One region of the Streptosporangium sandarakinum genome, then DNA from elsewhere that is predicted to be linked to it. Evidence: riboswitches for the same ligand, from Rfam matches in the RefSeq annotation. Region 1 holds a riboswitch; the other holds the start of a gene.
The links. A riboswitch is a leader RNA that binds a small molecule or an ion and turns the genes downstream of it on or off. The one in region 1 is predicted to bind glycine.
Positions count from the first base shown of each region.

Region 2: another riboswitch for glycine. It lies ahead of gcvT (glycine cleavage system aminomethyltransferase GcvT); the one in region 1 lies ahead of gcvP (aminomethyl-transferring glycine dehydrogenase).

Region 1 is NZ_CP192034.1:3,649,886-3,664,071, forward strand. It holds gene ftsR (transcriptional regulator FtsR) at 1-252, shown strand, start outside; gene ACQP10_RS16765 (bifunctional nuclease family protein) at 331-801, shown strand; gene ACQP10_RS16770 (MerR family transcriptional regulator) at 946-1,566, shown strand; glycine riboswitch at 1,582-1,674, shown strand; gene gcvP (aminomethyl-transferring glycine dehydrogenase) at 1,835-4,690, shown strand; gene ACQP10_RS16780 (hypothetical protein) at 5,197-5,976, shown strand; gene ACQP10_RS16785 (class I SAM-dependent methyltransferase) at 6,210-6,854, shown strand; gene ACQP10_RS16790 (hypothetical protein) at 7,310-7,648, opposite strand; gene ACQP10_RS16795 (alpha/beta hydrolase family protein) at 7,758-8,363, shown strand; gene ACQP10_RS16800 (DUF5999 family protein) at 8,388-8,579, opposite strand; gene ACQP10_RS16805 (TetR/AcrR family transcriptional regulator C-terminal domain-containing protein) at 8,983-9,570, opposite strand; gene ACQP10_RS16810 (hypothetical protein) at 9,718-10,116, shown strand; gene ACQP10_RS16815 (ArsR/SmtB family transcription factor) at 10,287-10,628, shown strand; gene ACQP10_RS16820 (SRPBCC family protein) at 10,625-11,536, shown strand; gene ACQP10_RS16825 (RNA polymerase sigma factor) at 11,660-13,102, opposite strand; gene ACQP10_RS16830 (hypothetical protein) at 13,340-13,741, opposite strand; partial or broken gene ACQP10_RS16835 (AMP-binding protein) at 13,897-14,186, opposite strand, start outside.
Region 2 is NZ_CP192034.1:1,699,903-1,714,088, reverse strand. It holds gene ACQP10_RS08125 (hypothetical protein) at 6-872, opposite strand; glycine riboswitch at 1,005-1,103, shown strand; glycine riboswitch at 1,104-1,198, shown strand; gene gcvT (glycine cleavage system aminomethyltransferase GcvT) at 1,232-2,323, shown strand; gene gcvH (glycine cleavage system protein GcvH) at 2,320-2,709, shown strand; gene ACQP10_RS08110 (L-serine ammonia-lyase) at 2,787-4,163, shown strand; gene ACQP10_RS08105 (glycosyltransferase 87 family protein) at 4,509-6,440, shown strand; gene ACQP10_RS08100 (DUF6286 domain-containing protein) at 6,668-7,285, opposite strand; gene ACQP10_RS08095 (amino acid deaminase/aldolase) at 7,434-8,627, shown strand; gene ACQP10_RS08090 (DUF3618 domain-containing protein) at 8,824-9,162, opposite strand; gene bcp (thioredoxin-dependent thiol peroxidase) at 9,274-9,741, shown strand; gene ACQP10_RS08080 (hypothetical protein) at 9,753-9,989, opposite strand; partial or broken gene ACQP10_RS08075 (HNH endonuclease) at 10,075-10,224, shown strand; tRNA gene ACQP10_RS08070 (tRNA-Leu) at 10,274-10,346, shown strand; gene ACQP10_RS08065 (M4 family metallopeptidase) at 10,967-13,324, shown strand; gene ACQP10_RS08060 (sensor histidine kinase) at 13,704-14,186, shown strand, end outside.

The DNA.
Region 1 (14,186 bases):
GCCCTGGCGGTGGCCCGCAGCGTCGGCGCCCTGGCCGCCTTCGGCCTGCGCGCCCGCCACCTGCGGGTGGTCAAGGCCGCCGCCGAGCGCGAGGCCGGCCTGGTGGAGCAGGCCATCGCGCCGCTGCTGCGCCGCCGGGGCCCCGGCGCGATCGCCAAGGCCGACGAGACGGCCGGGGAGATATCCGGGCTCCTGCTGGAATTACACGCCTCGTTGCTGCGTTCCGGCGTTCGAGGGGCCCTGGGCCGGTGAGCCCTGGCCGGACGGCCGTAGCCCCCCGGATGTTACGTTGAACGAACCGGTCGAAATCCAGCGAAGATGGAGCAGCCCGTGTTGCAGATGGAGGTCGTGGGCGTTCGGGTTGAGATGCCTTCCAACCAGCCCATTGTTCTGCTCAAGGAGGCACATGGGGAGCGCTATCTGCCGATCTGGATCGGCATGACCGAGGCCACGGCGATCGCCATGGCCCAGGCCGACGAGCCGCCGCCGCGGCCGCTCACCCATGACCTTTTCCGCGACGTGCTCGACGCCCTGGGCGTCCGGCTGAGCACCGTCAACATCGTCGCCCTCCGGGACGGCATCTTCTTCGCCGATCTCGTGTTCTCCAACGGGGCCGAGGTCAGCGCCCGCCCGTCGGACTCGATCGCCCTCGCGCTGCGCACCGGCGCCCGCATCTTCGCCAGCGAGGACGTGGTCGCCGAGGCCGGGGTGGTCATCCCCGACGACCAGGAGGACGAGGTGGAGAAGTTCAGGGAGTTCCTTGACACAATCACGCCCGAGGACTTCGGCCGCGCGGGGTAGGTATTTCGGTGCATTTACGCTTCACGACGCGCCGGGTGGGGTCGTTGACTGGGCTTGGCCCCGAGCCTACGGTGCAAGTGAACCCCGGGGCCGCGCGTAAACCCCCAGATCAGGCCGCGGGATGAGAGAAAGCCGGAGGTCCGCGTGGCGGTCAGCAGCGGCGAGGGTAGAAACGCCGATCAGGATGACCCGGGACGGCGCGGGAAGGCCCACCAGCGTGCGGGTGAAGAGGGCCTGCTGTTCGACGGGGCACCGGTGAACCCGCCCGCCGACATCGGCTACCGCGGCCCCACCGCCTGCGCCGCCGCCGACATCACCTACCGCCAGCTCGACTACTGGGCCCGCACCGGGCTCGTCGAGCCCACCGTCAGGGCCGCCCAGGGTTCCGGCTCCCAGCGACTGTACGGCTTCCGCGACATCCTCGTCCTCAAGGTCGTCAAACGCCTCCTCGACACCGGCGTCTCCCTCCAGCAGATCCGCATCGCCGTACAGCACCTCCGTGACCGCGGGGTCAGCGACCTCGCCCAGATCACCCTGATGAGCGACGGGGTCAGCGTCTACGAGTGCACCTCGCCCGACGAGGTCATCGACCTCCTCCAGGGCGGCCAGGGCGTCTTCGGCATCGCGCTGGGCCGCGTCTGGCAGGAGGTGGAGGGCTCCCTGGCCGATCTGCCAGGCGAGCGCGCGGAGGCGTCCCAGAGCCCTTTAGGCGATCATCACGCGGATGAACTGGCCCGCCGTCGCAGAGCCCGGCGGACCGGGTAAAGTTGGTCTGGCCGCAGACGCCGTGCGGGAGAGTCCCCGGCTGGACCGGGGCGCCGAAGGAGCAACCCTCCCCGGAATCTCTCAGGCACCCTGTACCGCACGGACGAGGCGACTCTGGAAAGCAGGTGCGCCCGCCAGGCGTGTCTCACCGACGGTGAAAACCCTCCCCGGCGGGGAAGGTGAAGCTCTCAGGTGGAGATGACAGAGGGGGAGATCCGGCATACGCCCGCGCTCAGCGCCGGTCTCCACCAGCCCCGGGAGGCTTTCCATGACCGACCTGTCACCGCTCGGTGAGCTCAGCTCCCCGCCGTTCTCCACCCGCCACATCGGCCCGGCCGACGACGACCAGGCCCGCATGCTGGAGACCGTCGGCTTCGCCTCGGCCGCCGACCTCCTCGCGGTGGCCGTGCCGGAGGTGATCCGCACCGCCGACCGACTCGATCTCCCGCCGGCCGCGAGCGAGCCGGAGGCCATCGCCGAGCTGCGGGCCCTCGCCTCCCGCAACACGGTGCTCACCTCGATGATCGGCCTGGGTTACCACGACACGATCACCCCGGCCGTCATCCGCCGCAACCTTCTGGAGAACCCGGGCTGGTACACCGCCTACACCCCCTACCAGCCGGAGATCTCCCAGGGCCGCCTGGAGGCCCTGCTCAACTTCCAGACGGTCGTGACCGACCTGACCGCCCTCGACGTCGCCGGCGCCTCCCTGCTCGACGAGGCCACCGCCGTCGCCGAGGCGATGACCCTGGCCCGCCGCGCCGGCAAGGCCCCCTCCAACGTGTTCGTCGTCGACGCCGACGCCCTGCCGCAGACCAAGGCCGTGCTCGCCACCCGCGCCGAGCCGCTCGGCATCGAGCTGGTCGAGAGCGACTTCACCGCCGAGCTGCCCGACTGCTTCGGCGTGCTCGTGCAGTACCCGGGCGCGAGCGGCCGGATCAGGGACTTCCGCTCCATCGCCGACGCCGCCCACGCCCGCGGCGCCCAGGTCGTCGCCGCCGCCGACCTGCTGGCCCTCACCGTGCTGACCGCCCCCGGCGAGATGGGCGCCGACATCGCGGTCGGCTCCACCCAGCGGTTCGGCGTGCCGATGGGCTTCGGCGGCCCGCACGCCGCCTACATGGCGGTCCGCGACGGTCTGCAGCGGCAGATGCCCGGCCGCCTGGTGGGCGTCTCCCAGGACGCCGACGGCCGCCCCGCCCACCGCCTCGCACTGCAGACCCGCGAGCAGCACATCCGCCGCGAGAAGGCCACCAGCAACATCTGCACCGCGCAGGTGCTGCTCGCGGTGATCGCCGGAATGTACGCCGTCTACCACGGCCCCGAGGGGCTGCGCCGGATCGGCCGCCGCGTCCACCGCCACGCCGTCGTGCTCGCCGAGGGCCTGCGCCAGGCCGGCGTCGAGGTCGTCCACGACGCCTTCTTCGACACCGTGCTGGCCCGCGTGCCGGGCCGCGCCGCCGAGGTCGTCGCCGCGGCCCGGGACAACGGCATCAACCTGCGGCTGGCCGACGACGACCACGTCGGCGTCTCCTGCGACGAGAAGACCGAGCTGCCGCACATCGAGCAGGTGCTGGCCGCCTTCGGCGTCAGCGGCGCGGTCCTGGCCGACCTCGACGCCTCCGCCCACGACGCGCTGCCCGCCGCCCTGACCCGGACGAGCGACTTCCTGACCCACCCGGTCTTCCACAGCCACCGCTCCGAGACCGCCATGCTGCGCTACCTGCGCAGGCTGCAGGACAGGGACATCGCGCTCGACCGGTCGATGATCCCGCTGGGCTCGTGCACCATGAAGCTCAACGCGACCACCGAGATGGAGCCGATCACCTGGCCGGAGTTCGCCGGCCTGCACCCCTACGCCCCCGCCGAGCAGGGCGCCGGCTACGCCCAGCTGGTCGGGGAGCTGGAGGGCTGGCTGGCCGAGGTCACCGGCTACGACGCCGTGTCGATCCAGCCCAACGCCGGCTCCCAGGGCGAGTTCGCCGGCCTGCTCGCCATCCGCGCCTACCACCGGGCGCGCGGCGAGTCCGGCCGCGACGTCTGCCTCATCCCCTCCTCCGCGCACGGCACCAACGCCGCCAGCGCCGTCATGGCCGGCATGCGGGTCGTCGTGGTCGCCTGCGACGACGACGGCAACGTCGACCTCGACGACCTCGTCGCCAAGATCGAGAAGAACCGCGACCGGCTCGCCGCGATCATGGTGACCTACCCGTCCACGCACGGCGTCTACGAGGAGGGCATCACCCGGATCTGTGAGCTGGTGCACGAGGCCGGCGGCCAGGTCTACGTCGACGGCGCCAACCTCAACGCGCTGGTCGGCCTGGCCAAGCCGGGGCAGTTCGGGGCGGACGTCTCCCACCTGAACCTGCACAAGACCTTCTGCATCCCGCACGGCGGCGGCGGCCCCGGCGTCGGGCCCGTCGCGGTCCGCGCCCACCTCGCCGAGTACCTCCCCGGTCACCCGCTGCGCGACGGCTCGCCGGTCGGCCCGGTCTCGGCCGCGCCGTACGGCTCGGCGGGCATCCTGCCGATCTCCTGGGCCTACATCCGGATGATGGGCGCCGAGGGTCTCCGCGCGGCCACCGAGCAGGCCATCCTGTCGGCCAACTACCTCGCCCGCCGCCTGGCCCCGCACTACCCGGTCCTCTACACCGGCCGCGGCGGGCTGGTCGCACACGAGTGCATCATCGACCTGCGCCAGATCACCAAGGAGACCGGCGTGACCGTGGACGACGTGGCCAAGCGCCTCATCGACTACGGCTTCCACGCGCCGACGATGTCCTTCCCGGTGGCCGGCACGCTGATGATCGAGCCCACCGAGAGCGAGGACCTGGCCGAGCTCGACCGGTTCTGCGACGCCATGATCGCGATCCGCGGCGAGATCGCCAAGGTCGCCTCCGGCGAGTACGACAAGAAGGACAACCCGCTGCGCAACGCCCCGCACACCGCCGACTGCCTGGTCACCGACGACTGGAACCACCCCTACGGCAGGGTGGAGGCGGCCTACCCGCTGCCGTCGCTGCGCGAGGACAAGTACTGGTCGCCGGTCCGCCGCATCGACCAGGCCTACGGCGACCGCAACCTCGTGTGCTCCTGCCCGCCGCTGTCGGCCTACGAGGACTGACCCGCGAGGGGGCGCCGGTGTCTGGACCGAGGAGTGAGCGAGCGAAGCGAGCGAGTGACGAGGGAAGGCACCGGGCAAGAGCCCCCGAGCCGCGACACGTAGCGTCGCCATGAATACCGTGAGGGGGCGCCGGTGTCTGGACTGAGGAACGCAGCCGCGAAGCGGCGGAGTGACGAGGGAAGGCACCGGGCAAGAGCCCCCGAGCCGCGACGCGCAGCGTCGCAATGAGCCCGTGAGGGGGCGCCGGTGTCTGGACTGAGGAACGCAGCCGCGAAGCGGCGGAGTGACGAGGGAAGGCACCGGGTCTGAGCCCCCGAGCCGCGACGCACAGCGTCGCAATGAACACAGCGAGGGGGTCCCGGCGCCGGCCCGGGGCTTCCTCGCCGTCGCCCCGGCGCCGTTCGGGGAATGATCGACAAGAGATGCCGGCACCGTCCGTCCGCGGGACGCGGGACGCCCCGAGTCGTTAGGCTCGGGGCGTTTCCCTCACCCGGAGAGGACCCCGCATGCCAGAGGTGGACACGCGTCCCTTGGAAACGGCGCGCAGGCTGGCCGAGGACGGCGACCTGGACGCCGCCGCGGCGATCTTCGCGGAGCTCGCCGCCGACCCCGCCGATCCCGACCGCGCCCAGGCGGCGGTGGGGCTCGCGGTGGTGCTGGAAGAACGCGGCGACGTGCCCGGCGCCCGGTCGGCCGCGCGCACCGCGCTGGCGACCGGGCACCCGGAGTTCGCCGCCCAGGCCGCCTGCCTGCTCGCCCGCAGCTTCGAGCGCGAGGAACTGCCGGACCAGGCGCGGGCCGCCTGGCAGGCCGCCCTCGGCATCGGCAACCCGGCCTACGTGCCGCTGGCGCACATGGCTCTGGCCCGGCTGGCCACGGGGGACGAGGAGGCCGAGGAGGCGCTGCGCGCCGCACTGGCCACCGGGGACCCGGAGATCGCCTCCCGGGCGGCTCAGCGGCTGGCGGAGTTCTTCCTCCAGGAGGGCGAGGCGGGGCAGGCCGCCGACGCGGTCCTCGCGGCGCTGGCCGTACCCGACGTCGCCGACGCCGCCCGGCTGCGGGTGCTGCTCGGCATCGCCCACCTCGACCTGGCGTGCGCGGAGTTCGCCGCCGCCGTCGAGGAGGACGGCGACGTGGAGACCAGCGCGCTGGCCATCGAGCTGCTGGCCCGCACGCTCCCGCTCCGGGGCCGCGACGAGGACGCCGAGCGGGTGTGGCGCTACGGCCTGGACGGCGACGCCGACCTCGCCGCCGAGGTCCGCCTCCGGCACGACCGCGACATCTGACGGCCCCTTCCCCCGGGGACGCGGCGATCGGAGCCCCCGGGGGAAGGGCCACTCCCGTGTCCCGCCCGCCGGTCCCTTCCGGCATCCGCCCGCCGGTGTGTCTTCGCCCGTCGCGCCGTTCCCGCCCGGCGGCGTGCGAAGGTGACCTGCGAAGATATGTGATCGGTCGCCGGCCCGGCCACGCCGGCGAACCGATCGTTCACGGCCTGCAGGCCGTCCGGAAGGAGAAGACGATGGGACCGAGCAAGCTGCTGCACAACCACCACCACGACCACGGCGCCGGGACGATGGACCGGCCCCGCGCCTACGACGTCGTGACCGGCGTGGGGATGCTGGGACGGCGGCGCGAGGCGTTCACCCGCCTGGCCGCGCTGTCCGGGGTGCGCCGGGGCGACCGGGTGCTCGACGTCGGTTGCGGCACCGGCTACCTCACCCGGATCATGGCCCCGGTCGCCGGCCCGGAGGGGCACGTGACCGGCGTCGACCCGTCCGAGGCCATGATCGGCCACGCCCGCCGCCGCGCCCCGGCCAACTGCTCCTACCTGGTGGGCGAGGGACAGCGGCTCGACCTGCCCGACGCCTCCTTCGACGTGGTGGTCTCCAGCCTGGCCGTCCACCACGTGCCGGCCGCCGAGCGCGGCGCCGCCGTACGGGAGATGTTCCGCGTGCTGCGGCCGGGCGGGCGCCTGCTGGTCGCCGAGTCCCGCCGGCCCACCGGCCGCCTGACGGCCCGGCTCGCCGACGCGCTGGGCAGTCCCGCGATGCGGCACGACCCGCGGGAACTGCTCGGGGACCTCATCCCGGCCGCCGGGTTCCGCGTCGAGGAGGAGGGGGAACTGCCGGTCCTGCTCTACTACGTCCGGGGCTCGCGGGCTTAAGCCCGGTCTTCCCTCGTCGTTCGCTCGCTGCGCTCTTTGTTCATTGCGACGCTGCGCGTCGCGGCTCGGGGGCTCTTGTCCGGTGCCTTCCCCCGTCACTCCGTCGCTCCGCTCCTGCGTTCCTCAGTCCAGACACCGGCGCCCCCTCACGGCTCTCCTCGGTCCAGACACCGGCGCCCCCTCGCTGTGTTCATTGCGACGCTGCGCGTCGCGGCTCGGGGGCTCTTGTCCGGTGCCTTCCTTCGTCACTCCGTCGCTCCGCTCCTGCGTTCCTCAGTCCAGACACCGGCGCCCCCTCACGGCTCTCCTCGGTCCAGACACCGGCGCCCCCTCGCTGTGTTCATTGCGACGCTGGCGCGTCGCGGCTCGGGGGCTTGGGTCCGGTGTCTTCCCTCGTCGTTCGCTCGCTGCGCTCGCTCGCTCCTCGGTCCAGACACCGGCGCCCCCTCGCGGGGTCAGTCGCGGGTGCGGCGGCGGCCCAGTGCGTGGGCGATGTTGACCGTGACGATGCCGCCCCAGGCGAGCAGCAGCCCCGCGGCCCCCGCCTCACCCGCGGCGATCGCGGTCAGCGGGACGCCGATGCCCAGGGAGCCCAGCGCGATCGCCACCGTCCCGTCGCCTTTGCGCCGGCTCCTCGGTGACTGGGGGTCGGCGTCCGCAGCGCGCACCTCGGCACGAACCTCGGCGCGCACCCGGGCGGCGATGGTGGCGTCGATCCGGTCGACGAAAGACTCCACCAGCGCGGCCTCGTACTCGGGACCCAGGTCCCGGCGGGCCTCCAGAGTGGCGCGCATGTCCTGTCGGATATCGTGATGCTCCTGCACGCTTCGATTCTCTACCCGATTCCGGCTCCCGGGATCGGCCTTTAGGACGACATCCGTGTCCCTGCGCCAAGCGACCACCCTGGAGATCCCGACCCCGCACGGCCCGGCCGTGGCCGAGATCGACGGGATCGCCCGTCCGCGCTTCCTGCTGGTGCTCACGCACGGCGCGGGCGGCGGGGTGGAGGCCCCCGACCTGCTGGCCGTACGGGACGCCGTGACGCCGATCGGCGGCCTGGTCGCCCGGGTGACGCAGCCGTTCCGGGTGCGGGGCGCCCGCGCGCCGGGCTCGGCCGTCAAGCAGGACGAGGCGTGGACGACCCTGGTGGCCGCGCTCCGCGCCCGCCACCCGGATCTGCCGCTCGTGCAGGGCGGGCGGAGCAACGGCGCGCGGGTCGCCTGCCGTACGGCGCGGCAGGCCGGGGCCGGGGCGGTCGTCGCGCTGGCGTTCCCGCTGCACCCGCCGGGCAAGCCGGAACGCTCCCGCGCGGGGGAGTTGCGTGCCGCCGGGGTGGACGTCCTCGCGGTCAGCGGAGACCGCGACCCGTTCGGCGTGCCCGAGGCAGCCGACACCGCCCGGCTGGTGGTGCTGCCGGGTGAGAGTCACGAGTTCAAGAAGGACCCCGGCCGGGTGGGCGAGGCCGTCGCGGAGTGGCTCGGCGCGAGGATGCCGCCGGCCCCGGTATGACTCCCGATGCGGGAAGGTGAGGGATCAGGACACCCCGGCCAGCGGCCGATGCGGCTCGATGACGGCGCCGTCGGGGAGGAGCTCGCCGGTGTCCTCGAACAGCACCACACCGTTGCACAGCAGGGACCAGCCCTGCTCGGGGTGCGATGCCAGCGTGCGGGCGGCCTCGCGGTTCTGCGCGTCGGCGGACGGACAGGACGGCTCATGCGGGCACATCGGCGTGCCTCCGGATCTCTCTTCTCGGCTCGCCGGGACCGTTCCGCCGGACGACCGGCGTCGGGCTCCGATACCCGCGCATGCGGGACGAGCGTCTGGTGGACATGTATGGTCGTGCGCGTCTCGGCGCTGAGGCGCGCACATCAGGCAGATCAAGTGTGCGATCCGCACGCCCCAGGCGACATAGCCCGTTAGGACTGTTTGCACCCTGAACAGGAGTGGGCCCCGCCGGTATGTCGAGGGTGTGTTCTATGACACAGCATGCCTTATAGGAAGATACCCGGCCAACCTCGACACGCCTGGGACCAGGTAAAATCCCTCGCCCGTGCGGGAGGCGGGGCGGCCGGCCGGCATCGCCGCCTTGACGCCGCCCGCATCCCCGGCCGCGCGGGAGGCGGAGCGGTCAGCGGGCGGCCAGCCCGGTCAGGAGCGCCTCCAGCCCGACCTCGAAGTCGGCGTCGGACGCCGGGTCGCCGCCGCCCGCCGACGGCGGGCGCCAGGGCTCGTCGTCCTCGCCCATCGGCTCGGCCCAGCCCGACTGCTGCACCTCCACCGCCACCGCGCCGAAGACGTAGGCGCGCAGCGCCCGGACGGCCTGCGGCGCGTCCGGCAGCCCCGCCTCGGCGAGCTGGTCGGTCTGCTCGCGCAGCGCCATCGCCGCCCGCCCCTTGGGGGGCCTGGTGAGCGCCAGCGCCAGCACGCCCGGGTGCTCCCGCAGCAGGGCCCGGCTGGCCCGGCACCACTGCCGGGCGCCCTCGCGCCAGTCGGGGGAGGGGTCCACGTGGACGGCGGTGACGTGCTCGGCCAGCGCGTCCATGAGGGCGTCCTTGCCTCGGGGCAGGTGGTGGTAGATGGCCATCGCCTCCACCTGTAGGGCGTCTCCCAGCCGGCGCATCGTCAGCCGTCGCAGGCCCTGGGTGTCGGCGATGTGCAGGGCGGCGTCGATGATGCGTTCCCGGGACAGGGGGATGGGCGGTCGTTTGGCTGGCATGGCGGCCATCCTGCCAGCCGTGACCTTACTGCGTAAAGGCAGGCGCGCCGTGGCGCCGGTCCCTGGATGTGTGGGTCGGACGGGAACGGCGTAGGCTACGAGCCGTGATCAGCCGGGGAACGCCCGGCGATAGAGAGAGGGCAGACGATGGCGTTTTTCCGACCGGGCGTGAGCCGGGAGGCGGAGGTTCGCTACCACGCTGACCAGGAGGTCGGGAAGAGCTTCCCCGAGCTCCTGAGGAAGGCGCGGGCCGCCGAGGCCGAGCTGCGCCGCGCCCAGGCCGCCGGGGTCTCCACCGAGGAGCTGCGGGTCGCGGCCCGGGCCTTCGACATGGCGCTCACCGCGGCGCTGCGTGCCGCCGAGGCCAACCAGCGGGCGACGTTCGGCGTCCGGTCCTACGACGACCGGATCCGCCGCCGCAAGGCCAGGGCCACCCCCAAGGGCGCCGAGTGGACCGACGAGGTCAACCGGTTGCGCACCCTGCGTGAGCGCAACCGCCTGACCGGTCTCATCCGCGTCCCCCGGCCGGCCGGCTGGGTGGGCTGACGCCCGCACGCCCGGCCGCCTCCCGTGCGGCCGGGCGTCTCCCGCACAGGCCGCCGTCTCGTACGGCCGGCCGCCTCCGCACCCGTCGCGCCCTTCGCGGCGGGTGTTTTCATGCCGGGAAACCCGTATATTCCATTGCGGTTATATATCCGGGAGAGTATGTTCAGGGGGTGTCATCACCGCTCGACGTGCTCGCCGAACCCGTCCGGCGCCGCATCCTCGACCTGCTCCTGGAGCGTCCCCGGCTGGTCGGGGAGCTGACCGACGAGCTGGGCCTGACCCAGCCCGGCACCTCCAAGCACCTGCGGGTGCTGCGCGAGGCCGGCCTGGTGACGGTGCGCCGGGACGCCCAGCGCCGGTGGTACGAGCTGCGCCCGGAGCCGCTGAGCGAGCTCGACGCCTGGCTCGCGCCGTACCGGCGGCTGTGGGCCGGCCGCCTGTACGCTCTGGAAGATCACCTCGACGCGATGCCGGACGAGGACGGCGAGCCCTGTCCGAAGGAGTCCCCGTGAACGAAACCCCGGTGTCCCCGACGTCCTCGCGGTCCCCGGAGTCCCCGGTGAACGAGACCCTGGCCGTGGACGGCGACCGCACCGTCCTGCGGATGGAGCGCCGCCTGGGACACCCGCCGGAGAAGGTCTGGCGGGCCGTCACCGACCCCGCGCACCTCGCCCAGTGGTTCCCCGCCCACGTCGAGGCGGACCTGCGGGCCGGAGGAAGGATCCGCTTCGACCCCGGCGGCGGGCACCCGCCGACGGACGGCGTGATCACAGAGTTCGACCCGCCGCGGGTCATCGCCTACACCTGGGGCGACGCCCTGCTGCGCTGGGAGGCGCGGCCCGACGGCGCGGGCACCCTGCTGATCCTCACCCACACCTTCGCCGACCGCTTCGGCGCGGCCAGCTTCGCCGCGGGCTGGCGGACGTGCACCGGCATGCTGGTCCAGGCCCTCGACGGCGGGCCCGTCCGCGCGCCCGGCCGCGCCGAGGGCCTGCACGAGGAGCTGGTCGCGAAGTTCGGCCTGGACGAGGGGACGAGCGAGGACGTCGCGGGCGGCTGGCGGGTGCGGTTCGAGCGTCAGCTCGTCCGCCCGGCCGAACGGGTCTGGGCCGAGCTGCACCCGGGCACCGCCCCCACCCCCGGCGAGGCCGTGCCGGTCGGCTTCACCGTCCCCGGGGTCACGCCGGGGGCGGTCACCGAGGTCCGCGCTCCCGACCTGCTGGAGTACGGCTGGCACCACGGCGGCCGGTCCGCCGGGACCGTCCGCTGGGAGCTCGCGCCCGGCACCGGACACGGCGCCCGCCTCGTCGTCACCCAGACCGGCCCGCACGACCTGCCCGGGGCCCGCGACGAGGCCCTCGCCGCCTGGCGGACCCGCGTCGGCGACCTCGCCAAGCGGCTCCTGGACACCGCCTCCTGACGCGGCCCCGGCCGCGTCCGGTGGCGGCGCCCCGTGTCCCGGGACGGTCGCGCCGGCGTGCCGGCACGCCGACATGGAGACGCCGCCCCCGGGGGACCCGGGGGCGGCGCGTCGTCCGTACGGTCAGCTGGCCCAGTCGAGCAGCGGCCGGGTGTTGCTGGGGTGGCGCAGCTTGGACAGCGACTCCTTCTCCAGCTGCCGGATGCGCTCGCGGGTCAGGCCGAGGTGCTTGCCGATCTCGTCGAGGGTGTGGGGCTTGCCGTCGACGAGGCCGAAGCGCAACGCCATGATCTTCGCCTCCCTGGGGGAGAGGTTGCCCAGCACACCGCGCAGCTGCTCGCCGAGCAGCTGCCGGTCGACCACCTCCGAGGCCTCGGGCGAGTCGACGTCCTCGATGAGGTCGCCGATGGTGGTCTCGCCGTCCTCACCGATCGTGGCGTTCAGGCTGATCGGCTGGCGGCTGGTGCGCAGCAGCTCCTCGATCTGGTCGGGGGACTTGTCCAGCTCCACCGCCAGCTCCTCGGGGGTGGGCTCGCGGCCGAGACGCTGGTGCATGTCACGCTCGACGCGCGACAGCTTGGACAGCATCTCCAGCACGTGCACCGGCAGGCGGATGGTGCGGGCGGAGTCGGCGAAACCACGCTGGATGGCCTGCCGGATCCACCACATGGCGTAGGTGGAGAACTTGTAACCCTTGGTGTAGTCGAACTTCTCCACCGCGCGGATCAGGCCGAGGTTGCCCTCCTGGACCACGTCCAGCAGGGCCATGCCGCGGTCGGTGTACTTCTTGGCGACCGAGACCACCAGGCGGAGGTTGGCCTCCAGCATGTGGTCCTTGGCCCGGCGGCCGTCCTCGGCGACCCACTCCAGGTCGTCCCGCATGGCGGCGGACAGGCCCGGCTCGGCCTCCAGCTTGGCCTCGGCGTACAGGCCCGCCTCGATCCGCTTGGCCAGCTCGACCTCCTGGGCGGCGGTCAGCAGCGTGCGGCGGCCGATGGACTTGAGGTACGTGTGCACCGAGTCGCCCATGACCGAGGACTGGTCGTCCAGGTCGAGCGCCTGCTCGGCGTCGGCCTCCAGCTCGGCGTCGTCCGGGGCGGTCCACTCGTCCTCGTCGAACTCGTCGGCCGGTGCCTTGTCCTTGGCGGCCGTCTTCGCCTTGACGCCCTTCGGCGCCCTGGTGGTCTTCGAGCCGGTGGTCTTCGAGGCGCGGGTGGCCCTGGTCGTGGGGGTGGGCTCCGGGTCGTCCCCGGACGCCGGCTCCGCGAGCTCGGCGGCGGACCCGGCGGCGGTCTTCGCGGCCGTCCCGGTCTTGCGCGCGCCGGTCTTGCGGGCGGGCCTGGCCGTGGCCTTGGCGAGCGTGGGCTCGTCCTCGGCCGACAGGCTGACGCCCGCCTCGGTGAGCTCCCGCAGGATGGCCCTGCCCTCGGTCGGGCTGACCCCTGCCTCGGCGAACGCGTGGCGCAGCTCCGCGAGGGAGAGGTTACCCTGAACTCGCCCTCGGTCGAGGAGCTGGTCGAGGGTCGTCGGGGCCTCAGGTGAGGTCGCCGCGGCGGTTGGGGGCATGAGGACACCTCCTCCATCACGGAGTCGTCTGCATACGGTTTGTCTGTCGGGTGGGGCGGCGTGGGGGCCGCTCAGCGCACCAGTACCAATAACCCCATCCAAGAACTTTCTGTTCCCGACTTGACGGGGAAAATATGATGGGCAGTTCGTGGCCCATTGTGACCCGCCGCTCCGGGCGCCCGTACGGCGGGCCCGGTGGCAGGCCGGTGACCTGCGAGGAGACGGCCCGCTCCGGGCCTATTCCGTCACGTTCACCGGGCCTTCGGCCGCGGGCATGGGAAACGGCTCCGCCTGCTCCAGGCGGCTCTCGGTCCAGTATTCCACGGCCTTGCCCGGGTCGGGGTTGACCTGGCGGGAGATCACGTAGTCCTCCGGGGAGGGCGCCGCCTCCGTGGGGGAGGGGAGGGGCCGGGCGGTCTCGCCCGGCGTCAGGGGCCGGACCGGAGCCACGTCCCCCGGCTCCGCGGCCTCCACCGGGAGGTCCGTGGACTTTCCGGGGTCGCCGGCCTCGCCGGCCCTCGTGGGTCCGGCGCCGTCGCCGAGCCTGCCCGCCGAGGCGGCCGCCGCGACGGACGCGCCGCCGGCCAGGACCACGCCGACGACCGCCGCCGAGACCAGTGTCCTGCGGTCGATCCTCATCCGTTCCGTCCCTTCCGTATCGGCTGTGCCGGTTGTCTCCGTTGACGCGCGCCGGCCCGCCGATGTCCGCCGGGAGCGCCCGGCGATGCCGGTTTCTCCCTATTGACGCGCGCCGCCCCGTAACGGTTCCGGGTCACGGCCATGACTCCGGACCGTCACGGTTCCGGATGACGACCATAACGGAGGGCGGCGAGATCCGGCTTCCCGTTGGACAGAAGAGGCATCTCCGGCAGCACGACGAGCTCGGCCGGGGCCGCGTGGGCCGGGAGCCGCTCCTTGACGAAGGCGCGCAGCTCGGCCAGGGACGGCGGTGCCGGGGAGACCACGACGGCGACCACCCGCTCGCCCCACTCGGGGTCGGGGCGGCCGACCACCGCGGCGTCGGCGACCGCGGGATGCTCGGCCACGACCGCCGCGACCTGCGCCGCGACGACCTTCTCACCGC
Region 2 (14,186 bases), 1.9 Mb from region 1:
CCGGCTCACTCCCGGCCCGCGGTGTGCTCGCGGCGGTCCCGGCTCACGGCGTGCTCGTGGCGGCCCCGGCTCGCGGCGTGCTCCTGGCGGTCCTGGAGCCTGGCCAGGCGGCGGGTGGAGGGCAGGTCGTGCCGGCCGGAGACGAACTCCTGGAAGGCGATCTTCGCGCGGATGACCGGGTGCCGCCAGCGCTTCTCCCGGTGCACCGCCCTGGCCATCTTCCGGGGCCGGGGCCGCCGGGAGCCGGGCGCCATGAACCAGTGCGCCCACGGCGAGCCCGGACGGGCCAGCCGCACCGCCCCCACGATCAGCAGCGGCGGCAGGAACAGGCCGGCCAGACCGGTCCAGATCTTCCCCTTGAGGAGGGTGACCACGGCCAGCACGAGGTTCGCCACGATCGCGCCGGCGGTGAGCCACGCCCCGCGCGGCGTGCCGTCGGAGTCCTCCCAGCCCAGCGGGCGCAGGCCGGTGAGGAGCAGACCGGTTATCGCGATCGCGGTGAACACCGCGTCCACCGACGCCCGCCCCTCCTCCTCCCAGTAGACGTCGCGGAGGTGCAGGATCAGCGCGAACTCGTCCAGGATCAGGGCGGCCCCCACGCCGAAGACGGCGGCGGTCACGGCGTACCAGCCCTGGGAGATGCCCGAGACGACCAGCCCCGCCACCCCGCCCAGCAGGGTCAGCACCACGCCGAACACCACGTGGTGGATGTGCATGTCGCCGACGCTGACGTCGCCGAACCAGCCGATCTTCGCCCGGATCAGCCGGACGTTGATCCTGGTCAGCACGAACGCCACGATCAGCGCGACGAAGAAGCAGAACAGCGGCAGCCGTCCCGTGTCCAGGATCCTCTCGCGGAAGAAGTCGTCCATCGATTCATCAGACTATGCAAGGAATCTCCACGGTACGGCTGCCCCGCCGTACGGCCGGACGAAGGCGCACGTTTCCCCCGGCAAGGGATTTCGCTCGGCGGGCACGGCCGGTTAGGCTGGCCACGGCACCGATGAACCCGTGCGGGAGAGCGTCCTGACATCCAGACCAGGACCCCTGAAGGAGCAAGCCCTCCCCGCGAACCTCTCAAGGCAAAGGACCGTGCGGGTAGGTGATCTCTGGAAAGCAGGCCACGTGGCCTCGCCGAAGGTGAAAGTCCGGCAAAAACCGGGCGAAGCTCTCAGGCATCAATGACAGAGGGGGAGGATGCTCTCATCCGTCCCCTGCCTGAGGTGCGAACATGTCCCGACCCACGCCGCTGCGCGGCGTCCACGAGGCTCTCGGCGCCACCCTGACCGACTTCGCGGGCTGGCTGATGCCGCTGCGCTACGGCAGCGAGTCCGCCGAGCACAACGCGGTCCGCCAGGCGGCGGGCCTGTTCGACCTCTCCCACATGGGCGAGATCTTCGTGACCGGCCCGCAGGCCGGTGAGGCCCTCGACTACGCGCTGGTCGGCCACCTGTCGGCGCTGGAGCCGGGCCGCGCCCGCTACACCATGATCGTCGACCCGGACGGCGGCGTGCTGGACGACCTGATCGTCTACCGCCTGACCGCCGACGAGTTCATGGTCGTCGCCAACGCGTCCAACTACCCCCGGGTCGCCGCCGAGCTGACCGGCCGGGCCAAGGACTTCGACGCCGCGGTGGACGACCGCTCCGAGCAGTACGCGCTGGTCGCGGTGCAGGGCCCGAACTCGCGCGCCATCCTCGGCGGGCTCACCGACGCCGACCTCGACGGCCTGAAGTACTACGCCGGCCTGCCCGCGACCGTCGCCGGGATCCAGGTCCTCATCGCCCGCACCGGCTACACCGGTGAGGACGGCTTCGAGCTGTTCGCCGCCGCCGGTGACGCCGAGCCGCTGTGGGCGGCGCTGACCGAGGCGGGCGGTCCGCACGGTCTGGTCCCGGCGGGTCTGTCCGCCCGCGACACGCTCCGCCTGGAGGCGGGCATGCCGCTGTACGGCAACGAGCTGACCGCCGGGCTGACCCCGTTCGACGCCGGGCTCGGCCGTGTGGTGAGGTTTGACAAACCGGGCGACTTCGTCGGCCGGGCCGCCCTGGAGCCTCTCAGGGACGTCCCGCCCGCGCGCCGCCTGGTCGGACTGATCGCGACCGGCCGCAGGGTGCCCCGCCACGGCTACCCGGTGGTCGTCGCCGACGACGGCACCGTCGTCGGCGAGGTGACCAGCGGAGCCCCGTCCCAGACCCTCGGCCGGCCCATCGCCATGGCCTACGTGGACAGTGACCGCTCCGAGGGTCTGGCCGTGAGCATCCGGGGTACCCATGAAGCGGTCGAGGTCGTCGACCTGCCTTTCTACAGGAGGAAAAAGTGAGCAGCATTCCCGGTGACCTGCAGTACACCAAGGAGCACGAGTGGGTCGCGGGCATCGACGACGGCCTGACCCTCACCGTGGGCGTCACGGCCTACGCCGCCGAGGCCCTCGGTGACGTGGTCTACGTGCAGGTCCCTGAGGTCGGCTCCACCGTCGCCGCGGGCGACGCGGTCGGCGAGGTCGAGTCGACCAAGTCGGTGAGCGACATCTTCGCCCCGGTGGGCGGCGAGATCACCGAGATCAACGAGTCGGTCGTGGACGACCCGTCGCTGGTCAACAGCGACCCCTACGGCGAAGGCTGGCTCTTCCGCATCCGCATGGAGGGCGAGCCCGAGGACCTCCTGTCCGCCGAGGAGTACGGCGTGCTCACCTCCGGTGAGTCCTGACCTCCTCTCACCAGAGCCGTGACCACGCGGGCCGCGGGGCGCGCGTGGTCACGGCGACGCAAGCAAGGACCAGATCAATGGCGATCAGCGTCTTCGATCTCTTCAAGATCGGTATCGGCCCGTCCAGTTCGCACACCGGCGGCCCGATGGCCGCGGCGCACAGGTTCGCCCGCGGCCTCGCCCAGGACGGACTGCTGGAGAAGACCGCGCGGGTCGAGGCGATCCTGTACGGCTCGCTCGGGCTGACCGGCAAGGGCCACGGCAGCGACAAGGCCGTCCTGCTCGGCCTGTCGGGCGAGAAGCCCGAGCTGGTGGACGTCGACACCGTCGACGAGCGGCTGGCCGCCATGCGCGAGAGCGGGACCGTCCGGCTGTACGGCTCGCACGAGATCCCCTTCGTGGTCGGTGAGGACCTCGTCTTCGAGCGGAAGATCTCGCTGCCGCACCACCCCAACGGCATGCGCTTCACCGCCTTCTCCGAGGCGGGCGACACTCTCCGCGAGAAGGTCTACTACTCGGTGGGCGGCGGGTTCGTGGTGGACGAGAACGCCACCGGCGCCGACCGGATCAAGCCGGACGACACCGCGGTGCCGTACCCCTTCACGACCGGCGCCGAGCTGCTGGCGCACTGCGCCGAGACCGGCCTGTCGATCTCCGGGCTGATGATGGAGAACGAGAAGGCGTTCGGCCGCTCCGCGCAGGAGATCCGCGACGGCCTGCTGAACCTGTGGCGGGTCATGGGCGAGTGCGTGCGGCGCGGCATCGACAAGGAGGGCGTGCTGCCCGGCGGGCTGAAGGTCCGCCGCCGGGCCCACCAGCTCCACCGGCGGCTCAGCGGCGAGTCGCCCGAGCGGGACCCGCTGCAGGCGATGGACTGGGTCTCGCTGTACGCGCTGGCGGTGAACGAGGAGAACGCGGCCGGCGGCCGGATCGTCACCGCCCCGACGAACGGCGCCGCGGGCATCATCCCGGCCGTGCTCACCTACTACCACCGGTTCACGCCGACGCCCGGCGAGGACGGCGTGGTGCGCTTCCTGCTCACCGCCGGGGCGATCGGCGTGCTGTTCAAGGAGAACGCCTCCATCTCCGGCGCCGAGGTCGGCTGCCAGGGCGAGGTCGGCTCGGCCTGCTCGATGGCCGCGGCCGGGCTCACCGAGGCACTGGGCGGCACCCCGGAGCAGGTGGAGAACGCCGCCGAGATCGGCATCGAGCACAACCTCGGCCTGACCTGCGATCCGATCGGCGGGCTGGTGCAGATCCCGTGCATCGAGCGCAACGCGGTGGCCTCGATCAAGGCGATCACCGCCGCCCGGATCGCGCTGCGCGGCGACGGCCGGCACTTCGTCTCGCTGGACAAGGCGATCAAGACGATGCGCGACACCGGCCGGGACATGCTCGACAAGTACAAGGAGACCAGCCGCGGCGGGCTCGCGGTGAACGTCATCGAGTGCTGACCCGCCACCGGGCCCGGCAGGGGTCTCCCCCGCCGGGCCCGGTCCGGTCGCCGGGACGGCACGGCGGACGGGCCTTCCCGCCGGATTCGATCCGGTGGCCGGGGCGGCACGGCGGACGGGTCTCCCCCCGCCGGTTTCGGCCTGAGTTCCCCGCTCTCCGGACCGGGTTTCCCGCCCTCCGGACCGGCCGCCGCGCGGGGACGTCTCCGGCGCGAGACCACCGAATCGGCATAAAAGCCACCTTCTCGCACCTGATCTTCGCCGCGCGGCCTATGCTGGTTGGCTCGTCGCGGAGGTCCCGGCCGCAGGGGCCTCCCGCCCCAGACGAACCCGGGAGGTCGGAAGGTGTCAGCGGGAGTACGTCCGGACCGCCGTTCCCCGCGCATCCTCCGCTTCCTCGGCGCCCACCGGATATTCCTGGCCGCGCTGCTGGCCGGGGGCGCGCTGCGGGCCCTGGCCGTGCTCGGCTACCGCCCGGCCCTGTGGTTCTGGGCCGACTCCTTCGTCTACCTCAACGGCGGCCTCGACCCGCGGCCCATGGAGTCGCGGCCCGCGGGATACTCGCTGTTCCTGTGGCTGCTGCACCCGCTGTCCAGCGTGCCGGCCGTCGTCGTGGTCCAGCACCTGCTGGGCCTGGCCACGGCGGCCTGCGTCTACCTCGTGCTGCGCCGGCAGGGCGGCCTGCCCGGCTGGGGCGCCACGCTCGCCGCCCTGCCGGTCCTGCTGGACGTCCACCAGGTCCAGCTCGAACACCTCGTCATGGCCGACTCCCTGATGGAGTTCCTCGCGGTGCTGGCCGTCACGCTGCTGATGCGGCGGGAGCGGCCGGGCGTCCGGGCCGGTCTGCTCGCCGGGCTGCTGCTGGCCGCGGCGACCGCCACCCGGACGATCGGCCTGCCGCTGACCGCCGTCGTCCTCGTCTGCCTGGTGATCCGCCGGGCCGGCTGGCGGGCGGTCACCGCCACCGCCGTGGCCGCCGCGCTGGGCCTCGGCGCCTACGCCGCCTGGTTCCGCTCCGAGTACGGCACCTACGGGATGACCCGGGGCAACGCCTTCCTGTACGCGCGCACGCTCACCTTCGCCGACTGCGCGAAGATCAGGCCGGCCGGCCCGGAGGCCGCCCTGTGCCCCGACGAGCCGGTCAGCGAGCGCAAGGCCCCGCCGGTCTACATCTGGGACGGTTCCTCCCCGCTGAACAAGGTCAAGGGGAGCTGGGCCGAGCGCGACCGGCTCGCCGGCGACTTCGCCGCCCAGGCCATCAGGGCACAGCCCCTCGACTTCCTGCGCACCGGCCTGACCGACGTGGTCCACATCTTCGACTGGAACCGCCGCGTCTACCCCACCCCCGGCCCGCAGAGCGCCTACGTCTTCCCGGAGACGGCCAGGCCCTTCCCCAAGGGGACCGCCTCCCAGGGCCGGACGGCCGAGGAGATCACCGTCGCCTACCAGGGCGCCTCCGGCCGGCCCGTGCTGGCCGAGCCGTACGCCGGGCTGCTCCGCGACTACCAGCTGTACGGCTACCTGCGCGGCCCGTTCATCGCCGTGATCATACTGATCGGCCTGGCCGGCGTCCTGGCGCGCATCCGGCGGCTCGGCGGCGCCGTGCTGCTGCCGTGGGCGGCCGGCGCGACGCTGCTGGCGCTGCCGCCGTTCATCGCGGCCTTCGACCACCGGTACGTGGTGCCCGCGCTGCCGTTCGCCTGCCTGGCGGCCGGGCTGGCCTTCTCCCGGGCCTCCCGGGAGGCCCGGGACGCGTCCGGCCCGGCGGTCCCGACGGCCGGGTTGAGCGACCTGCTCGTGCATCCGCTCCCGCCCGCGGCGGCGGGGTCGCCCATGACGGCCGGCGCGTTCCCCGGTGCCTTCCCCGGCGCCTTCCCCGGTGCCTTCCCGGATGCGGGTGACCGGGACCCGTGGACGGACCGGCCGGCGGCGCCCGCCGCCCCGGCCGGGTCCCGGGCCGGAGGGTCAGCGCCGTCCGACGTGCAGCCGGACGACCGCCCCGAGATCGTCGTCGCCGACCGTCCGGCGCACCTTGCCGACCGCGTCGCGGTTCAGCCGCGCGACGAGCTTCGCGAGATCCGACGACGGCCCGCAGGTCACCGAGATCCGCAGCCGGTCGCATTTGACCCACCGGACGCGGATCCGGCTGAGCCCTTCGATTTCTTTAAGCGCAACCCCCAGCATGGCGGTCGCGCTGCCGCTCCGGCTCCCCCATCGTCCCAGCCCCACGGCCCGGATCAGCCAGCGGATCGACAGCAGCGCCAGCGCCGTCAGTAGCAGTGCGGCCGCCCACCCCGCCCACGGGTGCTCGGCCGCGTGGGCGGGCAGCCCGCGGGGCAGCAGGCGCTCCCCACGCGGCCAGGGGAGCCTGCCCTCCCCGCGCAGGAAGCCGTAGAGGCCGGCCACGGCCAGCGCCAGCCCGACGACGGCGAGCCCGACGCGGTTTCCCCGGTACGGCCTCATCCGCGACCCCCGTCCATCCGTCTCCCCCGTCCGCCGGCCATCTAGAGCCTCCGCCTGCGGAGCCGTACCACGATCTCCCCCTCGGAGATCGCGCCCAGGCCCGCCAGCCGGTCGCCCACCACCGTGCCGACCTGGCGGAGCAGGGGGCCGGTCCGCTCGGCGCCGCTGATGACCGTGATCTCGATGTCCCGCGCGCCGAGGCGCACCCGCGCGCCGGTCACCTCGTCCACCGACTCGGCCGCCGCCCGGAGCGTACGGCGCAGCGCGCTCCTGGTCAGGCCGATGTACAGCCGCGGGTCGGAGGTCTCCAGCGGCACCAGCCGGGTGCGTCCCGGCAGCAGCGCGAGGGTGAGCAGCGCGGCGCCGGCCACGATCGCGCCCAGCGAGACGAGGATCACGGCGGGGTCCGACCAGGCGGCGGCGCCGGGCCCGACGGCGATCCTCCGGTACGGCACCCGCCCCAGCGGGTGGTCCGTCACCATCCCGACCGTCACCCCGGCGGCGGCCGACAGCGCGGTGGACGTCATCAGGGCGACCACCACGCCGGCCGGGCTCCTGGCCGGGCGGAACAGCCGTACAGCCCGGCGGCGGGCGGCGTGCTGCTGCTCCTCGGCCGTCGTCCCCCCGACCCCCGCGGTCTCCTGAAGGCTACTCGTCACGCCCCCAGGCTTAACCGGCCGGAGGCCCTCGCGCGGGCCGCGACCTGCCATTTTCATGATCTTGGGATCGCCCTGGCGGGAGACTTTACCGCCGCCCAGTGAACATGAATACTACTCACGTTCGGTGTAGCCGGGTTATCCTGCGGTCATGGACGACCGTCAGCGCTACGACCGGGCCACCGCGCACCTGGACCCCCCGTTCGCCGTCCTCGACCTGGCGGCCATGCGCTCCAACGCGGAGAGCATGGTCCGGCGGGCCGGCGGCAAGCCGATCAGGGTCGCCAGCAAGTCGATCCGCTCCCGCCCCGTCCTCGAACGGATCCTCGCCATGGACGGCTTCGCCGGCATCATGGCCTTCACCCTGCCCGAGGCCCTCTGGCTCGTCTCCACCGGGCTGCGTGACGTGCTCGTGGCCTACCCCACCGCCGACCGCGCCGCGCTCGCCGAACTGGCCGCCGACGGCCGCGCGGCCCGGGAGATCACGATCATGGTCGACCACCCCGACCACCTGGACCTCGTCGAGTCGGCCGTGGCCGGCGTCCGCGACCGCCACGAGATCCGGGTCTGCCTGGACATCGACGCGGGGTTCGTCGCGCTCGGCGGCCGGCTCCGGGTCGGCGCCCGCCGCTCCGCCGTACGCGAGGCCGACCAGGCCGCCGACCTGGCCGCCGACATCGCCAAGCGGACCGGCTTCCGCCTCGTCGGGCTGATGGCCTACGAGGCCCAGATCGCCGGGGTCGGCGACGCCGCGCCGGGCAGCCCCGCCCGCACCCGGGCGATCCGGTGGATGCAGGCCAGGTCGCGGCGCGAGCTCGTCTCCCGCCGGGGCCGCATCGTCCACGCCGTCCGCCAGGTCGCCGACCTGGAGTTCGTCAACGGCGGCGGCACCGGCAGCATCGAGAAGACCGCCCGCGAGAAGGCCGTCACCGAGATCGCCGCCGGATCCGGCTTCTTCCATCCCCGCCTGTTCGACTTCTACCGCGGCTTCACCGGCCGGCCCGCCGCGCTGTTCGCCCTCTCGGTCGTCCGCCGCCCCGCCCCCGGCGTCGTCACCGTCCTCGGCGGCGGCTACCACGCCTCCGGCGCCCCCGGCCCGGACCGCCTCCCCCAGCCGTATCTCCCCTGCGGGCTGCGCTACGACCCCGACGAGGGCGCCGGGGAGGTCCAGACGCCCCTCCTCGGCCAGGCGGCCGAGGACCTGCGCGTCGGCGACCGCGTCTGGTTCCGCCACGCCAAGGCCGGCGAGCTGTCCGAACGCTTCGCGCGCCTGTACCTCGTCGACGGCGAGAAGATCGTGGAGGAGGCGCCCACCTACCGCGGCGAGGGCCGGACCTTCCTCTGAGACCGGACCCGCGGCCTTCGCGGCGCGGTCCGCGAACCTTCCCGGACCGCGCCGTGAGCCTTCCCGCGCGGCCCGGACGGCGAGCCCGTGGAGCGCCGACCGGCCGCGCCCCGGGCCGGGCCGGGTCAGCGGGCCGGGCCGGGTCAGCGGGCCGGGCCGGGCCGGGTCGCCGGCGCCGGCCGTACGGTCCGCCGGGTCAGCGGCGGCGACGCCGCCAGAGCAGGACCGCCGCACTGACCGCGAGCACCGCCCCCACACCCACCAGGATCGGCCCGAGCTCCGGCTGCTCCCCGGCCCAGAGGTCCTCCGACTCCTCCCCCGGCCGCACCGGCCGCGGGTTGAGCCCGACCGCCTCACCGACCCGCTCGCCCACCGAGACCAGGAACCTCCTGGCGTCCGACTCGGCCTTGGCGACCGTCCGGCGCGCGACGTTCTTCGGGCTCACCCGATCGGCGATGGCATCCACCGTCTGGGCCAACTCGGCACGGGTCCGCGCGATCCGCCGTTCCAGCTCCATGGGATCGGTGTCCGCCATGGCTCTCCTCTCATCGCCCTTGACATCGATCAGTCTGTCAGGTCCGTCCCCCCGACGACACTTCGGGCCGACCGGTAAGTTGACCCGGGAACGATTCCACGGAGGGACACAATGAAACTCGAGCCCGGCGACGCCGCCCCGGACTTCGCCCTTCCCGCCGCCGACGGCACGACCGTCTCCCTGGAGGGGCTGCGCGGCAGGCGGGTGATCCTGTACTTCTATCCCGCCGCGATGACCCCGGGCTGCACCAAGCAGGCCTGCGACTTCCGCGACAGCCTCGACTCGCTGGCCGCCGCCGGCTTCGCCGTACTCGGTGTGTCGAAGGACTCCCCCGCCAGGCTGGCGAAGTTCGCCGAGCGCGACGCGCTGACCTTCCCGCTGCTGTCGGACCCGCAACTGGAGGTCCACAAGGCGTACGGCGCGCACGGCGAGAAGACGATGTACGGCAGGACCACCGTCGGGGTGCTGCGCTCCACCTTCGTCATCGACGCCGACGGCAAAATCGAAAAGGCCCTCTACAACGTGAAGGCGACCGGCCACGTGGCCCGTCTCCGCCGCGAGCTGGGCGTCGACCAGTAGCCCTTCCCCTTTTACAGCCATTCGAGCGCACCCCGGGGATTGTCGGTCGCACCGCCCGTCCCCGGGGCGTGCCCATCGAATATGAATACGCCCCCGAAATGCCGGCCGAGGCGGCGGCGAAATCCCTCGGCGTCACCGAGGTCCCCCGCCGCCTGGGCGTGACCGTCGCCGGAGGCGACCACGCCCACATCAGCCGCCGGCCGAAACGCTTCGGGATCGACGCGTCCCATTTCCTCGGCCAGGCTCACCACGGGGAGGCCGCTCGTCCCGGCGTCTGTCACCGGGCCGGATCCTCCGCGTGCTCCCACCCGGCTCCCACCGGATCAAGCCCCCGTGCTGCGCCGGGCACCGCGGGAAGTGGGCGCGCCCTACCGGTGCGAGGGCTGTAAGATCGGGGGAGCCTGGCCGGGCCGGGCCCTGACCCCGCACGTCGGCCACATCAACGGCGACCGGCTCGACAACAGAATAAAAAACTTGCGATTTCTCTGCCCGAACCGCCATTCTCAGACAGGGAATCTCGCAGGAAAAAGCAGGGGCCGTAGCCCAACGGTAGAGGCGGCAGTCTTAGGAACTGTACAGAGCGGGTTCGAATCCCGTCGGCCCCACAAAGAATGGAAAGCGATTCGGCGGTCCTCAGGTCCGTGGATCCCGCCGTGACCGTCTCACCGCAGGACGCGTTCTTCATCGAGCACCCCCGGAGGAAGAAGGGCGCGAGGTCGCGGTCCGCGGCCATCCGTGAGGCGCCGCGACCGCCGCGTGAGGCGACCCTCGGGGAGGAGCGCGCCGCCGCCCCTCCCGAACACCTCCCCGCACTCCGCCCGCCGCGCCGTACCGCGCCGGGTGGGGCCGGTCGGCGATGGGCCCCATCCGTACCCGCCGAAACCCGGCCGTGAATGACGGGTGGGGCCGTGAACAGGATCTCCGCGCGGTGATCACTCTTGTCACCAAATCGTGAAAATTCATCTTTTGACCGAAATATTGACGGCGATCTTACGGCAGGGTCAAATCCTCTCAGCCCCAGTGCTACCGACGAGTCCCTCCCCTCCGCCGTTCACCTCGCCAGGCGCGCAGCGTGCGTGGACGCGCTCCGGGACTCGCCACCACGCACCACGGCGGACCACGGACACCCCTCCGAAAAGATCCCGTGGCCGCCGCTCAGCAAAGGAGCACCCGCGTGAAACGCTCTGTCGCGTTTGCGCTCGTTGCCTCGGCGTCAAGCCTCGCCGTGGCACTGTCCGCCCCGTCCGCCGGAGCCGTCGGGCTGACCGCCCAGGCTCCGCCGGCCGCCTCCCCCGACACTCCCGCCCAGGCCGCCGACCGCCTGGTGGAGTCCGAACCGGCGATCCTGCGGGCTTCTCCCAAGGACCGCTTCCTGCGCCACAGCGCTCTCGCCACCAAGGACGGGCTCAACTACATCGCCTACGAGCGCACCTACGCCGGCCTGCCGGTCTACGGCGGTGACTTCGTCGTCGTGACGAACGCCACCGGCGGTGTGCTGAGCACGTCGGTCGCCCAGACCGAGCCGCTGAGCGTCTCGACCACCCCGAAGATCGACGCGGCGAAGGCCGCCGAGATCGCCCGGACGCAGATCAGCGACCCCGCCGAGGTCGCCGCGCCGAAGCTGTCGGTGATGGCCCAGGGGCGGGGCCGGCTGGCCTACGAGGTCCTGGTGACCGGCGCCGACCGCGGCCGCGAGAGCAAGATGCGCGTCTTCGTCGACGCGGTGACCGGTGAGGTCGCCGAGAAGTCGGACGTGGTCAGGGACGGCTCGGGGACGAGTTACTACAACGGCCCGGTCACCATCGGCACCTCCGGCTCCGGCACGTCGTACTCCATGACCGACCCGGCCCGCCCGGGTATCCGCTGCGGCGGTCAGGGCGGCACCGCCTACACCGGGACGGACGACAGCTGGGGCAACGGCTCGGGCACCGACCTGGAGACCGCGTGCGTGGACGCCATGTACGCGGTGAGCCAGGAATGGGACATGCTCAAGAGCTGGCTGGGCCGCAACGGCATCGACGGCAACGGCAGCGGCTTCCCCGCGCGGGTCGGCCTGAGCGACGTCAACGCCTACTGGAACGGCAGCTACACCAACTTCGGCCGCTCCCAGGACGGGCAGCGTCAGGCGACGCCGATCGACGTCGTGGCTCACGAGTTCGGGCACGCGATCTTCCAGACCACGCCGGGCGGTTCGAGCGGCAGCAACGAGAAGGGCGGGCTCAACGAGTCCACCGGTGACGTCTTCGGCGCGCTGACGGAGTTCTACGCCAACGAGCCGAGCCAGTACGACCCGCCGGACCTCAGCGTGGGTGAGGAGGTCAACCTGGTCGGCGACGGGCCGATCCGCTACATGCACAAGCCGTCCCTCCTCGGCGACCCCGACTGCTACTCCTCCTCGGTGCCGAACATGGAGGTGCACGCCGCGGCGGGCGTGCAGAACCACTGGTTCTACCTGCTCTCGATGGGCACCAACCCGACCAACGGTCAGCCGGTCAGCCCGACCTGCAACAACACGACGGTCACCGGGGTCGGCATCCAGAAGGCCGGCCAGATCTTCATGGGCGCGCTGAACCGCAAGACCACGACGTGGACCCACCAGCTCGTCCGCAAGGCGAGCCTGGAGGCGGCGATCCAGCTGTTCCCGGGTTCCTGCACCGAGTTCAACGCGACCAAGGCCGCGTGGAACGCCGTCAGCGTCCCGGCCGCCTCGGGCGAGCCCACCTCGTGCGGTTCGACGAGCAACGACTTCTCGATGACGCTGAACCCGGCCTCGGCCAGCGTGCAGGCCGGCCAGCAGGCGACCTCGACGGTCGGCACGCAGACCACCTCGGGCAGCGCGCAGAGCGTGACGTTCTCGGCCTCCGGCCTGCCGTCGGGGGCGACCGCGTCCTTCAGCCCGGCGTCGGTGACCTCGGGCGCCTCCTCCACCATGACGATCTCGGTCCCGGCGGGCACGGCCGCGGGCACCTACAACGTGATCGTCACCGGTGACGGCGCCAGTGTGGACCACACGGCCACGTTCAACCTCACGGTCGGCACGACGGGCAACGTCGTCTTCAACGACACCTTCGAGACCGACCTGGGCTGGACGGTGAACGCGAGCGGCACCGACACCGCCACCACCGGGAAGTGGGAGCGCGGTGACCCCGCGGCGACCTCCTCGGGCGTGACGCTGCAGCTCGGCACCACCGTCAGCGGGTCCAACGACCTGGTCACCGGCCGTCTGGCGGGTATCGCGGCGGGCGACTACGACGTGGACGGCGGTCTGACGAGCGTCCGTTCGCCGGAGATCGCGCTGCCGTCCGGGACGCTGACGCTGACGTTCTCCTGGTACCTGGCGCACCTGAACAACGCCAGCAGCAGCGACTACTTCCGGGTCCGCGTGGTGAGCGGCAGCTCGAACACCGTGGTGTTCCAGCAGCTCGGCGCGGCCTCCGACCGGGCCGGAGCCTGGCAGACGGCGACGGTGAACCTGTCGTCCTACGCCGGTCAGACGGTCCGCCTGCTGGTGGAGACCGCCGACGCCTCGACGGCGAGCCTCATCGAGGCCGGCGTCGACGACGTGAAGATCACCAAGTCCTGATCCGGCGGCTCCGGCGCGGCGGCCCGGCCGTCACGTGAACGTCGCGGCCCCGGTCCCCTCCCCAGGGGCCGGGGCCGCTTCGCGCTCTCCCCATCATCACCGGCCGGCGTGTTCTCCCGAGTCGCCGGCCCGGCGGGCGGATGTCTCCCGAGTCGCCGGGCCGCGCGGTGCGTCCTCACCATCGCGCGGCCCGGCGTTGTTGTGATCCGCCATCACAAACGGTCTCCCTTTACTCACCCCGGAGGGTGCTCCCAGCCACCATGATGCCCAAGAAGCGGTAAAGCACACGTAAGCCGTACAAAATGTGCTACCTGGGTCGTACACCGTGCTCCGCCCTGAGGGGGAAGGGGACCGGTCCACCCGTACGTATCGTGGGGATGTGTTCGGCAGACTGCACTCCTGGGGCCGGCGGCACCCGGCGGTCGTAGACCTCCTGTGGCTGACGCCGTTCCTGCTGCTCTCGCTCGTCAACCTTCAGCTGCTCCGCTCCGGGGACGCCCACCTGATCGGCCGGGACCTCGGGCCCTGGGGGTTCCTCGCACTCGCGGTGGCGCTGGTGGCGCCGATGTTCTGGATGCGCCGCCGCCCGCTGGCGGTGTTCGCGATCGTCTCGCTGGTCAGCTTCGCCCAGTGGCTCGCCGACGTGCAGCCGCAGTTCTTCAACACCTCCGTGCTCATCGCCATGTACGGCGTGGCGTCGCGCTGCGCGCCGCGCTGGGCGGTCGGCGCGCTGCTCACCTCCGAGCTGGGCATCTTCCTCGCCCTCATCCAGTCCCCCGGCGACCCCGACGGCAGATCCTTCGCCAGCTCCTCGGTGTTCGTCGTGGCGATCTGGATCACCGGCATCTACGCCAACACCCGC